DNA from 2 places in the Shimazuella sp. NTD247 genome. Region 2 is predicted to be linked to the other one. Evidence: riboswitches for the same ligand, from Rfam matches in the RefSeq annotation. Region 2 holds a riboswitch; the other holds the start of a gene.
The links. A riboswitch is a leader RNA that binds a small molecule or an ion and turns the genes downstream of it on or off. The one in region 2 is predicted to bind FMN.
Positions count from the first base shown of each region.

Region 1 (3,939 bases), on a different contig from region 2:
GTCCAAAAACATAGCGTTCCATCGCTTGTAACAGTTCATACAAATACACCAAAGAATAAAAAAAATGATGTTTTCTTCAATCAAGAACAACTGCTAGGGAGCAAAGTATATGATCGTCCCGCTCCAAAGGCATCAGAGGCAAATGGCACTACACCTTTGGGAGTGACCAAGGCAGGATATCTTATTCCAGAACAAAAAAACCATCAAATGGGTACCTATTTCCTGCGAACCAAATGCCAGCCTAGTTCCACTGTCTATTTGTATACTCCTTACTTATATGGAACTGCCAAATTACAAGGACAACCGGCACAGCATATATTAGGCTCACATAAAGCATACTTAGCGCCGATGATGAATCTTGGGAAAACACCATCATCTGGAGAAGTTCATGTAATAATTAAAACAGATAAAGTCGGCGACTTTGATCGACATCCAATTGGATGTCTTGATCCGAAAAAATTAAATCAAGCGGTAACAAAACTACAAAAAACAGGAGCCACCAAAGTAGAAATAGCTGGACACAGCATTCGCGCTGCTCTCCCAAAAGGAAGTACAGGTTCTGCTGTATTTTCCATTCCGACAGCACCTGGCTGGACTTGTAAAGCAAACCATTCAACCATTGGAATTCGAAGTTTTATGGGACTAATAAGTATTCCGCTTGATAAAAACACACAAAATGTAGCATGTACATACATACCTCCAGGATTATGGGTAGGGGTTGTCATTGGACTTTTATCGCTTATTGTTTGTTGTTTATGTGGATGGTTGATAAAAAAGAGGAGTACTCCTGTAACATCGTAAATGTATGTGTGAATAAAATAGACTATCTATTATAATAAGCTTAGGCTGAATAATCAGCTCTCCTCTAATGGAAGGGATTTTACGATGCCTAAGCTCACGCTTGAACCCGTACTCCGCAAAAAGTGGGAGATCGACTGCCATTTGAAAATCAAGAGAGAAAATATCCTCAAAAATAAGGTTCCTGGTACTCAGCTTGCCGTCGTTGGTGACTACCAGATTAGGATTTCTGTACTGGGTGTAGATATTGTTCTTGATAGCAATCCTCGCGGTGGTTCTGTAGATACAATACTTGATCTAGAGCCATCTGAACAGAAAACGCTGAAGGGTAAAAACGGAGAGGACATTTGTACAGTCAAGCGTTTGAGCTAAATCCCTGATGTAACTTTCATTTGGAATATTCCAGCTCTGGCAGCTACGATAAATGTTGCCAGAGCACCCAAAATGCCAAATCTATTTTATACCTTCTTTGCAAAAAGGAGGAATTGGTCAACTCGGTAGGATCGATCAAAATTTTGTAGAAGATGATCTTCTATCCCTGAATTATTCATGACATTGACAAAAAAGTATTCCGATATATAATAAAAAAGTATAAACTTCATATGGTATCCTTCGGGGCAGGGTGAAAATCCCGACCGGCGGTGATGGTTAATCAAACAAACCTCAGTCCGTGACCCGAGCTGGCAAATGCCAGAGCGGTGGATTCGGTGTAATTCCGAAGCCGACAGTATAGTCTGGATGGGAGAAGGATAAAGGAACGCAACAAGAAAAAAGATAGATTTTCTCTTGTTCTGTTTCGATGTGCTTTTTTGGCTATTACTAAAAAAGCCTATTTATCATGACTACAACCCCCGAGAGCAAACGCTTTTGGGGGTTTTTTACGCCCCAGGAACCAGCTAAAAAAGGAGATGTTTTCTGTGAGTAAATCTTCCTCACAAACACGTAAGCTGGTCCTATTGTCTGTTTTAACAGCAATTGCACTACTCATGCAGTATCTCAACTTTCCATTGCCACTGTTTCCATCTTTTCTAAAGATTGATTTCAGTGAAGTTCCTGCCCTAATCGGTGCATTTCTATTTGGGCCTTTGTCAGGTGTAATCATTGAGTTATTAAAAAACACCCTGCATTTTTTATTATCCGGCAGTGAAACAGGTGCGATTCCACTTGGACAAATCGCAAACTTTCTCGCTGGAAGTCTATTTGTAATAACTTCTGTATGGATCAGTAAAAAAATAACAGGGATCAAAGGCATGATCATCGGTACATCCATCGCAACGGTTTTGATGACGATCTTGCTTACAATTGCCAACTACTATGTTATCTTTCCGTTATACAGTTATTTGATTAATTGGACAATAACCGGAGAAACAAAAAATATGCTTGTATTTTATGGCGTTGCTCCTTTTAACTTACTAAAAGGAATTCTCATTGGTGTACTTTTTATACCGCTTTATCAAAAACTATTTCCAATCATATCCTTACAATCAAAAAGATAACATTGTATTTTTATATATTTTCGTTTATATTTTGAATAGTGAGCTATTTTTCTATTCAAAATATAAAGGAGCTGTTTTGAGATGGAAAAAGAATTGAATGTAGATGCCTTTCAACAAGAAGTAGAAGAAAAGAAATTGGACAATATCGATCCAAGTTTTATCGAATTAACGATTGATAATGTAGGTAGAACTCGACCAGAATCCAAATAATCTATAAAATTTTTAAGGGAACTATGGCTGACATTGTTCCCTTTTTTCTATAAGGAGTGAAGATATGTACAATGAAATCGTCCTTCCATGGAAACAACAAAAAACAGAGGGGATGTATGCCTCTTTAGAAAAATTGAGCCATACTTTTAGACGGCGTGACAATCATTTTCCTATAAACTGGGAGTTTTCTCTGTTAAAATATGTGTTTTTTCTCTGTTTACATAGCTCGAAGAAAAAAGATTTCACCACCATTCAACAAGCACTCTCTTTTTGGGATCATTTAATCAAAGGGAAAAGATCATCTTTTACCTATACAGATAAATCATGGCTTCTTTTGGATATAAAACATTGCAGTTCAAGACCTCCATTTTATGAAGAAAAGAAAAAAGATATCATCCTATTGACCGAAAAATCACTAGAAAGAGGATTTCAGGCAGTATCAACGGATTATTTGCATGAAAGCTGGAAAATGATTGAGAAAACAAATTTTCTGCCGCTAGTTGAACAGGCCGGCAGTGTAGTGGTTAATATGAACCATCGAACAGATGATAATGACATCACTGCCTACTCAACGCAAATTCAAGGAATTATTTACACCGATTGGTCAGATAATACCCTCGCCTATGCTGAATCAATTGTCCATGAATCTGCACATTCCCTCCTCAATTATTACTTAGAAGCATTGGCTATAAAAATGCCCGATGATTTATACTGGTCCCCTTGGAGACAAACCAATCGGCCTGCGTATGGTGTTTTACATGGAGTATGGGCATTTTCACATGTCTATTTGTTTTATAAACGACTAGCAGAGGCAGAAAATAGCGAAGTACACCATTCCCGCGCAGAGAAAGAGAAAAAAGATCTTTTGTTTGTCAAAGATTCACTGGATAAAATCTTAGCAGACATCAACTCTCCAAAGTTAAAAGAATTGGTACTTGCTGTGTTTCCTGAATAAGCAGCCATTTTTATTTATCTCAAAATTATGTATAATAAAATTAATCAACCACCACCTGATGCACCCTAGGAGCCGACCATGGCACGCAACAAGCGATCCGTTCAGAACACCTCCAAGAAGGAGACCCCTCTCGTCCTGCTGGCGACGATCAAGATCAACCCCGTCCTTGTGATGGGCAAGACCGGAAGCAAGACGATGATGTATGGTGTCACCGTCGAGAATGTCAAGCCTTCATATCAGCCCAGTGAGCCTGAGCTGATGGCGAAGATCGTCGAGGCGGTCAAGTACTTCCGCGATCAGGAGCAGAAGAAGGCCAAGGTCATCTACGGCAGGACCAGCAAGGTGACTGCCAAGGAGACGATCGCCTTCCTGGAGGACGCCAAGCGCAAGGCGCAGCGTATGATCGATGAGGCAGTGCAGGAGTTCTCCCAGGCCGCCTGAGGGTGGGAACTTCGGTTTTAGCAGTGGTTCACTCATAAA
Region 1 covers NZ_JCAJZU010000004.1:152,626-156,564, reverse strand. Annotated here, with positions in the region: gene AC5WOC_RS11485 (YfhO family protein) at 1-801, shown strand, start outside; gene AC5WOC_RS11480 (hypothetical protein) at 886-1,170, shown strand; FMN riboswitch at 1,403-1,552, shown strand; gene AC5WOC_RS11475 (ECF transporter S component) at 1,716-2,294, shown strand; gene AC5WOC_RS11470 (hypothetical protein) at 2,376-2,504, shown strand; gene AC5WOC_RS11465 (aKG-HExxH-type peptide beta-hydroxylase) at 2,569-3,459, shown strand; gene AC5WOC_RS11460 (hypothetical protein) at 3,538-3,900, shown strand.
Region 1: linked by a shared signal. The riboswitch ahead of AC5WOC_RS11475 (ECF transporter S component) and the one ahead of ribD (bifunctional diaminohydroxyphosphoribosylaminopyrimidine deaminase/5-amino-6-(5-phosphoribosylamino)uracil reductase RibD) in region 2 are both predicted to bind FMN.

Region 2 (3,939 bases):
TATACGATTGGAACAATGAAGGAAATACCCAATATACGTAAGTATGTTGCTGTTGATGGTGGAATAGGAGATAATCCGAGACCAGCCATTTATAATGCGAAATATGAAGCATTGCTAGCAAATCGAGCGAATGAAGAAACTACAGAATTAGTAACAATTGCAGGAAAATGCTGTGAATCAGGTGATATGCTCATTTGGGATGTTCAGCTTCCTCCAGCTAAGACCGGAGATCTATTAGCTGTAAGTTGTACTGGGGCATACAATTTTTCCATGGCGAGTAACTATAATCGTCTGCCAAGACCAGCAGTAGTTTTAGTGGATAATGGGAAAGCAGACGTTATCGTAGAGCGGGAAACATATCAAGATATTACAAAAAATGATAAAATCCCAACAAGGCTTCTTAAACAAATAGTAAACCATTTTTAGCAAAAAAATGTGTACCTGAGCTTTCTACCTAGAATAACCGTTTTATTCTAGGTAGTTTGTTTTTTCGTAGTAGTTTTGTACCAAATAAAAAGGTTTCCCTCTCTATGAGAAGATTGGGGATGGCTTATTCTGATTGAATCTGAGAATGGCTGAGGAAGGGCTTATTCGTGACCGATGTGAATAAGTGAGGGGTAGAAAAGATGCAAGGCAGTCAGAGTGTATACATTGAATGGTTTAAGTAAGAGTATTTATCTATATCTCAAAATTAAAAATATATATAAGTTTCGAAAGGGAATAAGAAGTAATGATAACTTAAAAGTAGACACTGTAGTATGTGTGGAATATGTATTTTGTATCAAGATTAAAAAACGTATCTCCTCTCTTTAAGAATTTGTAGAGAGGAGTATTGAGGTTTATTTCAAACGTTTCACCTCAAAAAGACGAATCCCCTTATGTTCTAGGTATCGAATCTCTCCCACTTTCAGAACATCTTGGATCCTTACATCGAGTTCGATGGTTTTTCCGTTGTCGATCGCCCGATAAAGAATTCTGTGAGGTAAGGCGTAAACACCATACATATATCCAGTGTTTCGATATTCTGTCCATTCATAGTTGGAGTACTTCTTAAAAACAAAGCGATTCGGGAAAACTTCTTTTTCGGACATTTTTTCCCCTTCGAAACAATAGGGAGATTCTGACTTTAGCTTAGTTCGTTTAAATAGCGGCGTCAACCATGCGCAATCGAATTCAACAATATCATAACTTTTCCCTCGAAATGAGTGGGCTATTCGGTTTGTTGAGTGCTGATTTTTATAAATATTTTGATGTTTACAAGCATAATTCTGACGTTTTTATGTCTATTCTTAGAAAACCGTATGTCTATGTTACAATGGGTAATTGGATAGGAGGGGATGAGATGGAGAGACAATATCCCTATTTAAGAATCCTTACATGGTTGACGGTTTTTGGTACTTATTTGATGCTAATCATGGGCGCGATCGTAACAATAACAGCATCTGGACAAGGATGTGGAAATAGTTGGCCTGTATGTAAAGGTCAATTGATTCCTGAAAGTGTATCTATTGAAACGGTGATTGAATATAGTCACCGCATTGTTTCAGGTGCTGTTGGGTTTCTTATTTTAATTTTAGCTGTTTGGTGTTGGATTTCTTTTTGGAAAAACAAAAAAATTCGTTGGTTAGCATTTTATAGTTTGTTTTTTGTTATCTTGCAAGGTGCATTAGGTGCATTAACAGTAGTTTTTCAAGGAGATTTTGAAAAAAAAGCGGCATTGGCATTACATTTTGGGTTTTCGTTGGTTTCACTGGCTAGTGTAGTATTACTAAATATAGAATTGCGGCGTATGCTAAATGGAGACACTGTAACACGTTTTCCCATCAGCAAAAAGTTTCGCATTTTTGCTTGGTTTTATGTCCTTTATACGTACGCAGTGGTCTATACTGGTGCATTAGTTCGACATGCAGATGCTACGATGGCATGTGGTTACCATGTTCCATTATGTGGTCCCCAATTGTTTCCGAGTTTTTCAACACCAGCGGGTATACAAATGTTACATCGATTTGCTGCAGCTTCGTTGTGGTTGATTATGCTGGTATTACTTTTTGTTATTTTGGTAAAATATCGTGATAGAGCACAATTGAAAAAAACAGCTTGGTGGGCATTTGGTTTTATCACATTTCAAGCCGTGTCTGGAATAATTGTGGTATTATCAGGTGGACAGCTTTTAGCAGCATTATTACACACAACTATTATTTCTATCTTTTTCACCATTCTTTTGTATATGGCTACGCAAAAGAAATGGAGTTAGTTACTAAACAAAGTTTAGTACTTTTTATTGTGATAAGAGACCAAATGATTTAGAATATAACATATATCAATAGTCCTTCGGGGTCGGGTGAAATTCCCAACCGGCGGTGAGGTGTCCTAGTAGACCCAAGCCCGTGACCCGATAGAAATTTTTTCTATCGGTGGATTTGGTGAGAATCCAAAGCCGACAGTATAGTCTGGATGGGAGAAGGGCAATGAAACCTTTTTTGAAAATAATACAAAAAAGGTTGATTCGTCATGCTGGAATAACCCCGACCAAAACTATTGTTTGGTCGTTTTTTTGTAGTCAAACCATTTTTGTCTACATAATGTCACATTTTTGGAGGTATGGAGTGGAACAAGATGAGAGATGGATGCACCTTGCGATTCAGTTAGCCGAGGTTACAGCTGGTCAAACTTCACCTAATCCAATGGTAGGAGCAGTTGTAGTTAAAAATAACCGTTTACTTGGTACTGGTGCACATTTGCGCGCAGGAACTCCTCATGCGGAAGTGCATGCGCTTCGTATGGCAGGTGAGGAATCGAGAGGCAGTACGATTTATGTAACACTTGAACCTTGTAATCATTTTGGAAGAACCCCCCCGTGTACCGAAAAAATTATTGAATCTGGAGTAAAACGAGTTGTAATTGGCTCAGGTGATCCAGATAAATTAGTTGCTGGTAAAGGTATTGAGCGTTTAAGAGCAGCTGGATTAGAAGTAGTACAGGGTGTTTTAGAAGAAAAATGTTTCCTCTTAAATGAAGCATATTTTTTTCATCGAAAAACAGGAACACCTTTTGTTACTTTAAAAACGGCGACAACACTTGATGGGAAAATCGCAACTGCGAGCGGCGACAGCAGATGGGTGACAGGGGAAAAGGCAAGGGCATATGTTCATCAATTGAGACATGAACAAGATGCCATTCTCGTAGGTGCCAATACTGTTTTAGCAGATGATCCGGAACTAACTACTCGCCTACCGAATGGGGAGGGAAATCACCCTGTTCGTGTTATTTTAGACAGTAAATTACGTACTCCACTAACTGCTAAGATATTAGATACATCCAAAGCACCAACTTGGATTTTTACAACTGAAAGCAAAGATCCTTTTAAAGAAGCTGCGTTTCAAGAAGCAGGTGTTAAAATTTTCTCTACAGGTTCTGATTCTAAAGTAGATATTTCGAAAGTAATGCAGATATTAGGACAAGAAGGTATTTTATCTTTGTTGGTGGAGGGTGGAGGAGAAATTAATGCTTCCATGTTAAGAGGAAATCATGTGCAAAAAGTGATTGCTTTTCTTGCTCCTAAATTATTAGGCGGAAACACAAGCCCTAGTTCCATTGGAGGAGAAAGTCCAGAAAAAATGGCACAAGCTCTATCTCTGCATCGCTTTTCTTGGAAACAATATGGTGAAGATTTATGTATAATTGGTTATTTGGGAGAGTAAGGGGGATACAATTATTTTTACTGGACTTATTGAAGAAGTTGGTCGTGTAGTACAAATGATTCAGAGTGGGGAAGGGCTAGAATTAACCATTTCATGCTCCAAGGTACTAGAGGAGACAAAAATAGGAGACAGTATTGCCGTAAACGGAGTATGTCTCACTGTAACCAAATTGGGAAACGATTATTTTGTCGCTGATGTAATGGCAGAAACTGTGCGAAAAAGTGCGTTTGCAAACTAT
Region 2 covers NZ_JCAJZU010000002.1:21,370-25,308, reverse strand. Annotated here, with positions in the region: gene lysA (diaminopimelate decarboxylase) at 1-426, shown strand, start outside; gene AC5WOC_RS04385 (hypothetical protein) at 840-1,091, opposite strand; gene AC5WOC_RS04380 (COX15/CtaA family protein) at 1,343-2,254, shown strand; FMN riboswitch at 2,324-2,470, shown strand; gene ribD (bifunctional diaminohydroxyphosphoribosylaminopyrimidine deaminase/5-amino-6-(5-phosphoribosylamino)uracil reductase RibD) at 2,583-3,701, shown strand; gene AC5WOC_RS04370 (riboflavin synthase) at 3,682-3,939, shown strand, end outside.